Kutzneria chonburiensis: one gene and its partners. The protein of the gene in region 1 interacts with the protein of each later gene in a pairwise test. Links are inferred from orthologs where the notes say so. Each region holds a gene or a part of one and is shown in the gene's direction. Other genes may lie near its edges.

Region 1 (5,098 bases):
GCCCGTTCGCGCTGCATTCGTTCCCCGGCGGGCACTTCTACCTCCGCGCACAGCGGGATCCGTTGCTGCGCGTCCTGTCAACCCGAGAAGTCGTGAGGACGGCATCATGACGACCTTTGCCACCGACGTCGAGCTGCGCGCGCACAACCGCGCCATCGTCGAGGACTACGTCAGCCGGGTCGGCGAGGGCCGGCTCACCCGGTACCAGCTGTTCACCGAGGACGGTGAGGGCGGGCTGTGGACCACCGACACCGGGCAGCCCATCGCCTCCCGTGGCCATGACCAGCTCAAGAAGCACGGCGCGTGGTCGCTGGAGGTGTTCCCCGACTGGCGTTGGTACAACGTGGAGATCTTCGAGACGCAGGACCCCAACCGGTTCTGGGTGGAGTGCGACGGCGAGGGCCAGATCCTGTTCCCCGGCTACCCGCCGGGCGTCTACCGCAACCACTTCATCCACTCGTTCACCTTCGAGAACGGGAAGATCAAGCAGGAGCGGGAGTTCATGAACCCGTTCGAGCAGCTGCGGGCGCTGTCCATTCCGGTGCCGGAGATCCGCCGCGAGGGCATCCCCGCATGACGGCCGAATTGGTCGGCGTCTGGCGGCTCCGGTCGTTTCACGACCTCGACGAGCATGGCGGGCGCTTGGAAGGCCCGCTCGGCGAGGACCCCGACGGCCTGCTGTTCTACACCGAGGACGGGCATGTGTCCGTCACCATGGCCCGTACCGACGGCGGTCAGGGGGAGGGGCCCGACTACCTCAGCTACGCCGGCACGTGGCGGCGTGACGGGAACCGGGTCTTCCACCACATCGGCTTCGCGCCCAACCCGGACTGGGTCGGCAGCGAGCAGGTCCGTGAGCTGGCGCTGGACGGCGATCAGCTGACTTTGACCGGCGCTGGCCTGCGTACCCCACACCCCAGGGTTTTGGTGTGGCAGCGAACCCCCGCGAGTCCCGCTTAGCGTCACACCGAACTGTATGAAACGGATTCGTGCTTTCGGTGTGACTGTGGGCGGGACTCGCGGGGGCGAGGTGGTGCTGCCTGGCGTGTCGCATTGCACTGTGACCCCGTGTGGACGTCGCAGCCGGCATTGCCTACGGTTCGGAAAGCAGCCTGAACAGGGGAGAACAATGTCCGAGACCAAGCCGCGGGTCGACTTCTACTTCGATCCCGCCTGCCCGTTCGCGTGGATCACGTCCCGCTGGATCCTGGAGGTCGAGCAGCACCGCGACATCGACCTGAACTTCCGGGTGATGAGCCTCTCGGTGCTCAACGAGCACCGCGAGATCGAGCCGTGGTACCGCGAGTTCTGCGACCGCGCGTGGGGCCCGGTCCGGGTCTGCATCGCGGCGGCCCAGGCGCACGGCGACGACGTGCTGCGCGACCTGTACACGGCGCTGGGCACGCGGATCCACAACGGCGGCAACAAGGATTACGACGCGGTGATCGCCGAGGCGCTGGCCGAGGTGGGCCTGCCGGCCGAGCTGGCCGCCGCCGCGCACAGCACCGACTACGACGAGGAGCTGCGCAAGAGCCACCACCGCGGCATGGACCCGGTCGGCGACGAGGTGGGCACGCCGACGATCCACATCGACGAGGTGGCCTACTTCGGCCCGGTGCTGGCCTCGATCCCGCGCGGCGAGCGGGCGGCCGAGCTGTTCGACGCGGCTCGGGTGCTCGCCGGCTTCCCGCACTTCTTCGAGCTCAAGCGCAGCCGCAACGCGGATCTCGACTTCAGCTGAGCCATCCCTTCAAACGGCCGTTCCCGCAAGGGGGCGGCCGTTTTTCATTGCCCGGAAACAGGGAGGAACGACCGATGCCCGGTCTGCCGACGATCGAGCCCTACCCGATGCCGAACGAGCGCGAGTGGCCGGCCAACATCGCCGGCTGGACGGTCGACCCCGACCGTGCCGTGCTGCTCATCCACGACATGCAGCGTTACTTCCTACGACCTTTCGCGCCGGGCACCTCGCCACGCGAGCCGCTGGTGGCCAACACCGTTGCGCTGCGTGAACTCTGTCGTGCACGAGGCGTGCCGGTGGCGTACACCGCGCAGCCCGGCTCCATGACGCCGGAGCAGCGCGGCCTGCTCAAGGACTTCTGGGGCCCGGGCATGAAGGTCGACCCGGACAACCGGGCGGTGATCGACGAGCTGACACCGTCCGAAGAGGACTGGTTGCTGACCAAGTGGCGCTACAGCGCCTTCCACCGGTCCGACCTGCTGGAGCGGATGAGGGCGCGCGGTCGTGACCAGCTCATCGTGTCCGGTGTGTACGCCAACATCGGCGTGCTGACCACCGCGGTGACGGCGTTCTCGCACGACATCGAGACGTTCTTCGTCGCCGACGCGGTGGCCGACTTCACCGCCGCCGACCACCGGCAGGCTCTCGCCTACGCGGCCCGCACCTGCGCCGTGGTCACCGGCACGGCCCAGGTGCTCGACCAACTGGCCGCGCGGTCGCTGGCCACCGCGTGACCTCATCAGAAGGGACAGACCATGGGCACTGACCTGCTTGAGCTGATCCTCGGCGGGCAGCCGCCGGCGTTCGCCCTGCTGCACCGGCCCGAGCGCACCGGTGCCGACGGCATCGACGTGCTGGTCGGCGAAGTGTCCGAAGTGGACACGCTGGCGGAGATCCCGCTGCGGGACATGGACGGGCACGACGTGCTGGCGATCATGCCGTACCGGCAGATCCGGGAGCGCGGCTATGCCAGCCCCGACGACGGCAGCCCACTGCTGGCGCTGACCGTGACCGGGCAGGAGGTCCGCTCCGTCGCGGAAGTGGCCAGAAGGCTGCCGGACGTGCCGATCACCATGTCCGGCGGGCGCTTCGACGTGGACGACGAGGCGTACGCCGACATCGTGCGGCGGGTGATCGGCGAGGAGATCGGCAACGGCGAAGGCGCGAACTTCGTCATCAAGCGGTCCTTCGTCGCCGACATCACCGACTACACGCCGCGTGCCGCGCTGACCCTGTTCAACCGGTTGCTGCACCAGGAGAACGGCGCCTACTGGACGTTCATCGTGCACACCGGCGAGCGCACGTTCGTCGGCGCCACCCCGGAACGGCACATCAGCGTGCACGACGGCACCGCGGTGATGAACCCGATCAGCGGCACCTACCGCTATCCGCGCACCGGCCCGGTGTTGCCCGAGGTGCTGGATTTCCTGGCCGATCCCAAGGAGACCGACGAGCTCTACATGGTGCTCGACGAGGAACTCAAGATGATGGCCAAGGTGTGCCCGACCGGCGGCACGGTCGTCGGCCCGTACCTGCGCGAGATGGCCCAGCTGGCGCACACCGAGTACTTCATCGAGGGGCGGACCACGTTGGACCCGCGCGACATCCTGCGCGAGACCATGTTCGCCCCCACGGTCACCGGGAGCCCGCTGGAAAGCGCTTGCCGGGTGATCGAGCGCTTCGAGCCCCAGGGGCGCGGCTACTACAGCGGAGTCATCGCGCTGATCGGCCGTGACGGCAACGGGCAGCGGTCGCTGGACTCGTCGATTCTCATTCGTACGGCCGACATCTCCGCCGCCGGCCGGCTCCAGATCGGTGTCGGAGCGACGCTGGTCCGGCACTCCCATCCGGAGAGCGAGGTCGCCGAGACCACGGCCAAGGTCTCCGGCTTGCTGGCCGCGCTCGGTGCGCGCCACCGGCAGAGCTTCGCCACGCACCCCGAGGTGCAGGCGGCGTTGGCCCAGCGCAATGCCGACATCGCCGGCTACTGGTTCGCGCAGCAGGAGTCCCGCGACGAGCCCGATCGCTCGCTGGCCGGCCGCGAGGTGTTGATCGTCGAGGCGGAGGACACGTTCACCGCCATGATCGAGCTCCAGCTGAAGTCCATGGGGCTCAACGTGACCGTGCGGCGGTATGACGAGCCGTACACGTTCGACGGCTACGACTTCGTGGTGATGGGCCCCGGCCCTGGTGATCCCGGCGACCTCCAGCACCCCAAGATCGCCCATCTGCACCGGGCCATCGACACGCTGCTGACCGAGCGGCGGCCGTTCCTCGCGGTGTGCCTGAGCCACCAGGTGCTGTCCAGCCGGCTGGGCTTCCGGCTGGCCCGGCGGCCGACGCCGAACCAGGGCGTGCAGCTGGAGATCGACCTGTTCGGCCGGCGCGAGCGGGTCGGCTTCTACAACGCCTTCGCCGCGGTCAGCCCGGCCGACACCGTCGAATGCGGGCCGGCCGGGCTGGTCCAGGTCTGCCGCGACGGCGTCACCGGCGAGGTGCATGCCCTGCGCGGCACGCACTTCGCGTCCATGCAGTTCCACGCCGAGTCCGTGCTCACGCGCGACGGCGTCCGCATCATCGGCACGCTACTGAAGGGGTTTTGGCTCATGCGCGTCATGATCGCATGGTGGGATCTCACTGAGTCGGGGCAGACCATCGAGTCGATGCGCGAGTACCTCCGCACCGAGGGCGCGCCGCCGTGGAACGGAATTCCCGGCCTGTACGAGAAGTTCTGGGTCTCCGACCCGGCGACCAACCGCTGGGGCGCGGTGATGATCTGGGAGCACGGCCCCGAGCCGGACCAGCCGCTGCCGCCGCACAAGGCGGCCGTGCTGATCGGCTATCCGCCGGTGCAGCGTAGCTGGTTCGACGTGGAGGCCACCGCGGAAGGCGGCCACTCACTGTCCACTTTGGCCGGTATCGGACTGGCCCTCGGCGTTGGGAGCCCGGCATGACGGCCATCGATCCCGGTATCTCGATCAGCGAGTTCGACTTCCCGCCCGAGGACCCGGAAACCGTGCTCCAGGCGTGGTTGCGGCAGGCCCCGGAGGCCGGCGTGAAGGTGCCGACGATCGTCGCGCTGGCCACCGCTGACGAGAAGGGCCGCAGCTCCAGCCGGATCATCCGGGCCCTGGAGGTCAGCACCCACGGCATCCTGTTCACCAGCCACAGCATCAGCCGGAAGAGCACCGAGATCCTGGCCACCGGCTGGGCTTCCGGCGTGCTGTACTGGCCGGAGACGGCCGAGCAGATCATCGTCGCCGGGCCGGCGTTTCCCATCTCGGACAAGGAATCCGACCAGCTCTGGCACTCCCGTCCGCCGGCCCTGCACGCGATGTCGACGGCCTCGCGGCAAAG
Region 2 (3,945 bases), 1.2 Mb from region 1 along the record:
AGCTCGCCGGTGACCTCCTCGATCGGCAGCGAGAAGGCCTGCGCGGCCACGTAGGTGTGCAGGTCCTCGCCGGTGTTGAAGGCCTCGATCAAGCCCTCGTCCTTGGACAGGGTCGCCATGATCCGCATCTCGATCTGGCTGTAGTCGGCGGTCATCAGCTCGGCGTAGCCCGAGCCGACCACGAACGACTGCCGGATCCGGCGGCCCTCCTCGGTGCGCACCGGGATGTTCTGGAGGTTGGGGTCGGTCGAGGACAGCCGCCCGGTGGCCGCGATCATCTGGTTGAACGTGGTGTGGATGCGGCCGTCGTCGGCCACCGACTTGAGCAGACCGTCCACAGTGGTCTTGAGCCGGGACGCGTCCCGGTGCTCCAGCAGGTGGGCCAGGAACGGGTGCTCGGTGGTCTCGTACAGCGTCTGCAACGCCTCGGCGTCGGTGGTGTAACCGGTCTTGGTGCGCTTGGTCTTCGGCATGTTGAGGTCCTCGAACAGCACGACCTGCAACTGCTTGGGCGAGCCGAGGTTGATCTCCTTGCCGATCACCGAGTACGCGTCCTGCGCGGCCTGCTTCACCCGGCCGGCGAAGTGCGCCTCCAGCTCGGTGAGGTGCTCGACGTCGACGCAGATGCCGGCCTGCTCGAGCTCCCCGAGCACGCCCAGCAGCGGCAGCTCCAGCTCGTCCAGCAGCCGTCGGCTGCCGATCGACTCCAGCGCGGTGTCCAGCGCGTCGGCCAGCTCGGCCACGGCCTTCGCCTTGACGATCTGCGTCCTGGCCGCGGCCTCCAGGTCGGCGGACTCGTCGGCCAGCAGCGACAGCTGCCCGTCGTCGATGCCTTCCTCGGCCCGCAGCTCACGCTTGAGGTAGCGCAGCACGAGGTCGTCCAGCTCGAACGAGCGCTGCCCCGGCCGCACCAGGTACGCCGCCAGGGCAGTGTCGCTGGTCCAGCCCTTCGGGTCCCAGCCGCGGGCCCGCAGGGCATGCACGGGGCCCTTGAAGTCGTGCCCGGCCTTGGCCACCTTCGCGTCGGCCAGCCAGGCCGCGAGGGCTTTCTCGTCCGACTCGGTCAGCGCGGTGGCGTCGAGATAGCCGCCCTCGCCGGCCGCGGTGGCCAGCGCGATGCCCTCGATGTCGCCGGTTCCGCTGCCCCAGGTCCCCTTGAACGCCAGGCCGACGCGCGCGCCGGTGCGGGCGTGCTTGTCCAGCCACGCCGCCAGCTCGCCGGACGGGATCGCGCCGCCGGTCACCTCGAAGCCCTCGTCGGCCTCCGGCTCGGCGCTGCTCAACGTGGCGAACAGCCGGTCGCGCAGCACCCGGAACTCCAGGTCGTCGAACAGCCGGTGCACGCGGTCCCGGTCCCACGGCCGCACCGCCAGGTCGGCCGGCGCCAGCGGGATCTCGACGTCCTTGACCAACTCGGTGAGCTGCCGGTTGAGCAACACGTTGGACAGGTTGGCCCGCAGCGCGTCGCCGGTCTTGCCCTTGACCTCGTCCACCCGGTCGACCAGGTCGCCGAGCGAGCCGAACTCGCGGATCCACTTGGCCGCGGTCTTCTCGCCGACGCCGGGGATGCCGGGCAGGTTGTCCGACGGGTCGCCGCGCAGCGCCGCGAAGTCCGGATACTGCTGCGGCGTCAGGTTGTACTTCTCCTGCACGGCGTCGGGCGTGAACCGGGTCAGGTCGGAGACGCCCTTGCGCGGGTAGAGCACCGTCACCTTGTCGGTGACCAGCTGGAGGGCGTCGCGGTCGCCGGTGCAGATGAGCACCTCGAAACCGTCGGCCGAGGCCTGCGTGGTCAGCGTGGCGATGATGTCGTCGGCCTCGAAGTTGTCCTTCTCCAGCACCGGGATGCCCAGCGCGCCGAGCACGTCCTGGACCAGGCTGACCTGGCCGCGGAACTCGTCCGGGGTGGCCGACCGGTTGGCCTTGTACTCGGAGTAGTGCTCCGTGCGGAAGGTCTTGCGCGAGACGTCGAAGGCCACCGCCAGGTGCGTCGGCTTCTCGTCGCGCAGCAGATTGATCAGCATCGAGGTGAAGCCGTAGACCGCGTTGGTGGTCTGCCCGGTGGTCGTCTTGAAGTTCTCCGCGGGCAGCGCGAAGAACGCCCGGTAGGCCAGCGAGTGGCCGTCGAGCAGCAGGAGACGGTTGTCGGTGTGGGCTGCGGCCTGGTTCACGGGGCCGAGTCTAGGGTGAGGGTCCGACAAGACGTGGAGGTGGCGGTGACCGAGACCGCGCGGGCCCGCTCGGAGGAGCTCGCGGCGCTGCCCGAGCAGCTGCCGGCCAAGATGGGTATCGAGATCACCGAATGGGACCGTGACCGGCTGGTCGGCACCATGCCGGTGGCCGGCAACCGCCAGCCGTACGGGCTGCTGCACGGCGGCGCCAATGCCGTGCTGGCCGAGACCCTTGGTTCCATCGCCGCCGCCATGCACGCCGCCGACCACGGGCTGATCGCCATGGGCGTCGAGCTGTCGTGCACGCACCACCGGGGCGCGGTGGCCGGCCTGGTCACCGGCGTCGCCACTCCGCTGCACGTCGGCAAGACCATGTCCTCGTTCGAGATCGTGATCACCGACGAGGCCGGCAAGCGGATCTGCACCGCCCGCCTCACCTGCGCCATCCGCGCCAAAACCGGCGCGAAACCCCCGCGAGTCCCGCCCAGCGTCACACCGAATTGATGAATCGGTTTCACACATTCGGTGTGACTGTGGGCGGGACTCGCGGGGGTGAGAAGTCAGCTTTCGCCGAGGTAGGCGTCGCGGACTCGCTGGTCGGCCAGGAGTTCGTGGCCGGTGCCCTCCAGCGTGGTGTGGCCGAGGTCGACCACGTAGGCGTAGTCGGACTGGGCCAGCGCGGCCAGCGCGTTCTGCTCGACCAGCAGCACCGTGGTGCCCAGGTCGCGCAGGTTGCGGATGGTGTCGAAGATGCGCTGGGTCATGATCGGCGACAGGCCCATCGACGGCTCGTCCAGCATCAGCAGCCGCGGCCGGGACATCATCGCCCGGCCGATGGCCAGCATCTGCTGCTCGCCGCCGGAGAACAGGCCGGCCTTGTTGCCCCGGCGCTCACCGAGCACCGGGAACAGCTCGTACACCCGCTCCATGTCCTCGGACACCCCGTCGTCGGACCGGGTGTACGCGCCCAGCAGCAGGTTCTCCTCCACGGTCATCCGCGGGAAGAGCCGCCGTCCCTCCGGGCAGTGGGCCACGCCCATGCCCAGGATGGCGTGCGCCGGCTGGGTGTGGATCGGCCGGCCCTCGAACGTGATCTCGCCGCGCTTGGGCCGCAGCAGCCCGGAAATCGTGCGCAGCGTGGTGGTCTTGCCGGCGCCGTTGGCACCGATGAGGCTGACGATCTGCCCGGCCTGCACCGAGAAGTTGATGTCCCGGATGGCCTCGATCGCTCCGTACGCCACCGAGAGGCCACGGACCTCCAGCAGCGGACGGGTGTGGGTGGTGGCGGTCGCCGAAGGCGCCGCGGTCGACTCACTCACGGCGTGTCTCCCTCCTGCACGGCCTGCAGCTCGGCCTCGACTTCCTCGGGCGGCTTGCCCAGGTACGCCTCGACGACGCGGGGGTCGCCGCGCACCTCGTCCGGCGTGCCCTCGATCAGCAGCTCGCCCTGCACCAGCACGGAAACCCGGTCGCACAACGTGAAGATGAACTTCGTGTCGTGCTCGATGACCACGACCGACACGCCCGTGTCGCGGATCCGGAAGATCAGCTGGCGGGCCGCCTCGGTCTCCTGCGGGTTCATGCCGGCGGTCGGCTCGTCCAGCAGCAGCACCGCCGGATCGGTGGCCAGCGCGCGGGCGATCTCCAGCCGCCGCTGGTCGCCGTAGGGCAGGTTGCGGGACAGCTCGTCCTCGACCCGGCTCAGTCCGACGAAGGCCAGCAGCTCACGGGCCCGGTCCCGCGCGGCGGCCTCGCCGCGGCGGAACGCCGGCCC
Region 3 (4,094 bases), 110 kb from region 1 along the record:
GGCGGCGGCGCGGGTTCACGGTATTCCGGTCGAGGAGCTGTCGGCGGATCAGTTGGGAGCGAGGTTCCCGGCGCACCAAGGGCTTCCGGCCGATCATGTTGGCGTGTGGGAGCCGACCGGTGGGTTGATTCGGCCGGAGGCGGCGATTCGTGCTGCTGTGGCGACTGCGCGGACTGCCGGTGCTGTGGTGTATGAGAACACGCGGGTCACCGAGATCGATGTGCTGGATGACGGGGCCGTGGTTCGTACGCCTACCCGGGATTTCCGGGTGGAGCAGGTGGTGGTGACCGCTGGGCCGTGGGTGGCCAAGCTGCTGCCGGAGCTGCCGCTGGAGCCGGTGCGCATGCCGACGACGTGGTTCCGGCCGACTGGTGACGTGGAACCGTTCGCGCTGAAGAACTTCCCTTCGTTCATCCGAGAACTGGGGCACGGCAAGGCAATCTGGGGCCACGGTTTCCAGGACGGCCCGGATGTCAAGCTGGGACTGGAAGACGGCGGCGGCAACTTCAAGCCGATCGACCCGGACACTACGGATCGCGGTGTGACGCCGGCGGACTGGCACACGCTGACCGGCCTGCTGGCGACGGCCGTGCCAGGCCTGGGAGCACTCCCGTCGGCCGTGACCACGTGCATGATCACCAAGACGCCGGACCGGCAGTTCCTGCTGGGCCGGCCGCGCGGCAGCCGCGCGCTGGTGGTCGGGGCGGGCTGCGCCGGACACGGCTTCAAACACGCGACCGGCATCGGCGAGGCGCTCGCCGACATCACGCTCGGGCGGCCGACCGGCAGCCCGCTGGGATTCACCGATCCCAACAGGTTCCTGTAGTACCACGGGGTGGAGGGGCAAGCCGTGCGACTGCGTTTGCTGGGACCGGTCGACATCTTCGACGAGGTCAACGGCCGGCGGATCGACCTGACCGGGGCTAAGCGACGCGCCCTGCTGGCCACACTGGTGGTCCGGCAGGGCCAGACGATCTCCCTGCACCGGCTGACCGAAGAGCTGTGGGGGGAACGGCCGCCGGCCAACGCGGTCAACGCGCTACAGGCGCATGTCGCGCGGCTGCGGAAGCTGCTGTCGGTGGCGGGCGGGAGCCCGGACCAGATCGTGACCCAGTCCTCGGGCTATAGCCTGGATCTGGAGCCCGGGCAGACGGACGTGGATGAGTTCAATCGGCTGTCGGCGCAGGCGCGTGAGGTGCTGGCTGATCGGCCGGAGCGGGCGATCGAGTTGCTGCGTGCGGCGTTGGATCTGTGGCGGGGCCCGGCGTTCGACGGGAACACGACCGGGGAGATCCTGGCTACCGAGGCTGAGCTGCTGACCGAGAATCGGCTGGCGACGTTGGAATCGCTGTATGACGCGTCGTTGCGGATCGGGCGGCACCGTGAGGTGGTCGGCGAGATCGAGGAGACCATCGCGGCGCATCCGTTGCGGGAGCGGTTCTACGACCAGCTGATGGTGGCGTTGTACCGGTGTCACCGGCAGTCTGAAGCCATCGGCGTGTATGACCGGGCGCGGCGAAAGCTGTTGCGGGAGCTGGGGGTTGAGCCGGGGCCGGCGCTACGGGGGCGGATGCAGGCGATTCTTGCGCACTCGCCGTCGTTGCTGCTGCCCGCGTCGGAAGAGTCTGATGTGGACGGATTGTCGATCACCAGCATCGGGGACCTCAACCAGGAGCTGGCGCACCTGCAACGGCGGATGAACACATTGGCGCGCAGGCAGGAGCAGCTGATGCGCATGGTCGCCGGCACGGCCGCGGTCGCGGGCCTGTAGACACTGTAGGAAAGGACATTCCATGCTCGACGGATGCGTGCCCTATCCGCCGGAGGTGGCGGACCGGTACACCGAGGCCGGCTACTGGCGGGGCGAGCCGCTGGGCCGCCTGCTGCGGCAGTGGGCTGCTGCCCACGCCGACCGCACCGCGCTCGTGGACGGCGATCGTCGTTTCACGTACGCGGAGTTGGATGCCTGGGCGGATCGGCTGGCGGCTGGGCTGCATGCGCAGGGGATTCGGTCGCGGGACCGGATCGTGGTGCAGCTGCCGAACTCGGCGGAGTTCGTGGCGCTGTGCTTCGCGATGTTCCGGCTGGGGGCGCTGCCGGTTTTTGCGCTGCCGGCGTTCCGGTCGTTGGAGATCCGGCACCTGTGTGAGCTGTCGGGGGCGATCGGGTATGTGGTGCCGGACGAGCACCTGGACTTCGACTACCGCGGACTGGCCCGGCAGGTAGTGGAGGAGATTCCGGCTCTGAAGCACGTTTTCGTTGCCGGGGAGGGTGACGGGTTCCTCGGGTTGGCCGAGATCGAGGCTGAGCCGGTTGAGCTGGCGGAGCCCGATGCCCATGACGTCGCCTTTTTCCTGCTGTCCGGCGGGACGACGGCGCTGCCGAAGCTGATTCCCCGCACGCACGTGGACTACGAGTACATGACCCGCATCACCGCGGACATCTGCGAGCTCGGACCGGACAGCGTGTACCTGACGGTGCTGCCGATCGAGTTCAACTTCCCGTGGGGCTGCCCGGGGGTGATCGGCATTCTCGGGGTCGGCGGGACGGCCGTGATGGCTCGGACACCGAATCCGGTGGAGTGCTTCCGGCTGATCGAGGAGGAAGGCGTCACGATCACGTCGATCGTGCCGACGATCGCGCACATGTGGCTTGAGGCGACGGAGTGGAACGAGCGCGATCTGTCCAGCCTCGAGGTGATCCAGATCGGGAGTGCGAAGCTGCATCGCCTTGTCGCGGAGCGGATCGAGCCGACGTTCGACTGCCGGCTGCAGCAGGTGTTCGGGATGGCCGAGGGGCTGCTGTGCTTCACCCGCTACGACGACGACAACGAGACGATCGTGTCGACGCAGGGGACGGCTGTTTCGCCGGCGGATGAGATCCTGGTGGTTGACGAGGCCGGGAACCCGGTGGCTGAGGGCGAGGCCGGTGAGCTGCTGACGCGGGGACCTTATACCTTGCGGGGGTACTACAACGCGCCGGAGCACAACGCGAAGGCGTTCACTGCCGACGGTTTCTATCGCAGCGGTGATCTGGTTCGGATCACCGCGAGTGGGAAGCTGGTGGTGGAAGGTCGCGTCAAGGACGTGATCAACCGAGGCGGGGACAAGATCTCGGCGACGGAGATCGAAGGGCACATCACGGCGCATCCGAACGTGGTGCAGGCGGCGGTGGTGCCGGTGCCGGACCTGGTGCTCGGCGAGAAGACGTGCGCGGTGATCATCGCGGAAGGGGTGGCGCCGAAGCTGCCGCAGCTGAGGAAGTTGCTGCGGGAGCGGGGACTGGCGGACTACAAGCTGCCGGACCGGGTTGTGGTGGTGGAGAAGTTCCCGCTCACCGGGTTGGGCAAGGTGGACAAGAAGACGTTGGCGGCCCGGATGGCAGGTGCGTCATGAGTTTCGCGGTTCCGTTCGCGCGTAGGGGAAGCCTGGTCGACGACAGTGATGTTGCCGCCGTGGCACGGCTGGTGTCGGAGGCTGGCACGCTGTCGGCCGGGGAGTGGCGGGACCGGTTCGAGCGGCGGTTCGCGGAGCATGTCGGTGCGAAGCACGCGATGTCGGTGACCAGTGGCACGGTGGCCCTGGAGCTGGCCATCCAACTGCTGGACCTGGCTCCGGGTGATGAGGTGATCGCCACCCCGCAGACCTTCCAGGCCACGTTGCAGCCGCTGCTCGACCACGATGTCCAGGTCCGGTTCTGCGATGTGGATCCGTTGTCGCTCAACATGGATCCCGTTGTGCTGCGGACCCTGATCACTGAGCGGACCAAGGCGATCCTGCTCGTCCACTACGCCGGCTACCCGGCGCAGATGGACGAGATCATGGCGATCGCGCGGAAGCACGGGATCATCGTCATCGAGGACTGTGCGCACGCGTTGGGGTCGGAGTACCTGGGGCGGCGGCCGGGGAATCTGGCTGACATCGGGTGCTTCAGCTTTCACTCCACCAAGAACATCACCACGCTGGGCGAAGGTGGGATGCTGACGTTCAACCGGGATGACTGGGCGGAGCGGGTGGAGCGCCGTCGGTCGAACGAGGTCGACGGCATCTTCGTGTCTCAGGCGAATGATGGTGAGCCGTTCCTGCTGCCGTGGA

Evidence for each region.
Region 2: the proteins of M3Q35_RS41235 (region 1) and M3Q35_RS46645 interact in binary tests that used the Escherichia coli proteins (3 or more experiments, as listed by UniProt). The link is inferred for Kutzneria chonburiensis from one-to-one orthologs.
Region 3: the proteins of M3Q35_RS41235 (region 1) and M3Q35_RS40815 interact in binary tests that used the Escherichia coli proteins (3 or more experiments, as listed by UniProt). The link is inferred for Kutzneria chonburiensis from one-to-one orthologs.

What each region holds. Positions count from the first base shown.
Region 1 is NZ_CP097263.1:8,876,083-8,881,180, forward strand. What follows is about bases 926-3,645. They hold M3Q35_RS41235 (isochorismatase family protein), read left to right. Parts: upstream 926-1,815; coding sequence 1,816-2,475; downstream 2,476-3,645. Other genes in these bases: M3Q35_RS41225 (lipocalin-like domain-containing protein), read left to right, coding at 926-960; M3Q35_RS41230 (mycothiol-dependent nitroreductase Rv2466c family protein), read left to right, coding at 1,130-1,741; M3Q35_RS41240 (anthranilate synthase family protein), read left to right, coding at 2,497-3,645. Outside these bases: M3Q35_RS41215 (thioesterase II family protein), read left to right, coding at 1-110; M3Q35_RS41220 (PhzA/PhzB family protein), read left to right, coding at 107-577; more of M3Q35_RS41225, read left to right, coding at 574-925; more of M3Q35_RS41240, read left to right, coding at 3,646-4,695; M3Q35_RS41245 (pyridoxal 5'-phosphate synthase), read left to right, coding at 4,692-5,098. UniProt on the Escherichia coli protein: Involved in the biosynthesis of the siderophore enterobactin (enterochelin), which is a macrocyclic trimeric lactone of N-(2,3-dihydroxybenzoyl)-serine.
Region 2 is NZ_CP097263.1:10,039,736-10,043,680, reverse strand. Bases 1,189-3,945 are described here. They hold M3Q35_RS46645 (hotdog fold thioesterase), read left to right. Parts: upstream 1,189-2,216; coding sequence 2,217-2,675; downstream 2,676-3,945. Other genes in these bases: M3Q35_RS46635 (ABC transporter ATP-binding protein), read right to left, coding at 3,487-3,945; M3Q35_RS46640 (ABC transporter ATP-binding protein), read right to left, coding at 2,732-3,490; polA (DNA polymerase I), read right to left, coding at 1,189-2,171. Also shown: more of polA, read right to left, coding at 1-1,188. UniProt on the Escherichia coli protein: Required for optimal enterobactin synthesis. Acts as a proofreading enzyme that prevents EntB misacylation by hydrolyzing the thioester bound existing between EntB and wrongly charged molecules.
Region 3 is NZ_CP097263.1:8,769,206-8,773,299, reverse strand. The notes cover bases 1,189-4,094. They hold M3Q35_RS40815 ((2,3-dihydroxybenzoyl)adenylate synthase), read left to right. Parts: upstream 1,189-1,793; coding sequence 1,794-3,395; downstream 3,396-4,094. Other genes in these bases: M3Q35_RS40810 (DegT/DnrJ/EryC1/StrS family aminotransferase), read left to right, coding at 3,392-4,094; M3Q35_RS40820 (AfsR/SARP family transcriptional regulator), read left to right, coding at 1,189-1,771. Also shown: solA (N-methyl-L-tryptophan oxidase), read left to right, coding at 1-826; more of M3Q35_RS40820, read left to right, coding at 851-1,188. UniProt on the Escherichia coli protein: Involved in the biosynthesis of the siderophore enterobactin (enterochelin), which is a macrocyclic trimeric lactone of N-(2,3-dihydroxybenzoyl)-serine.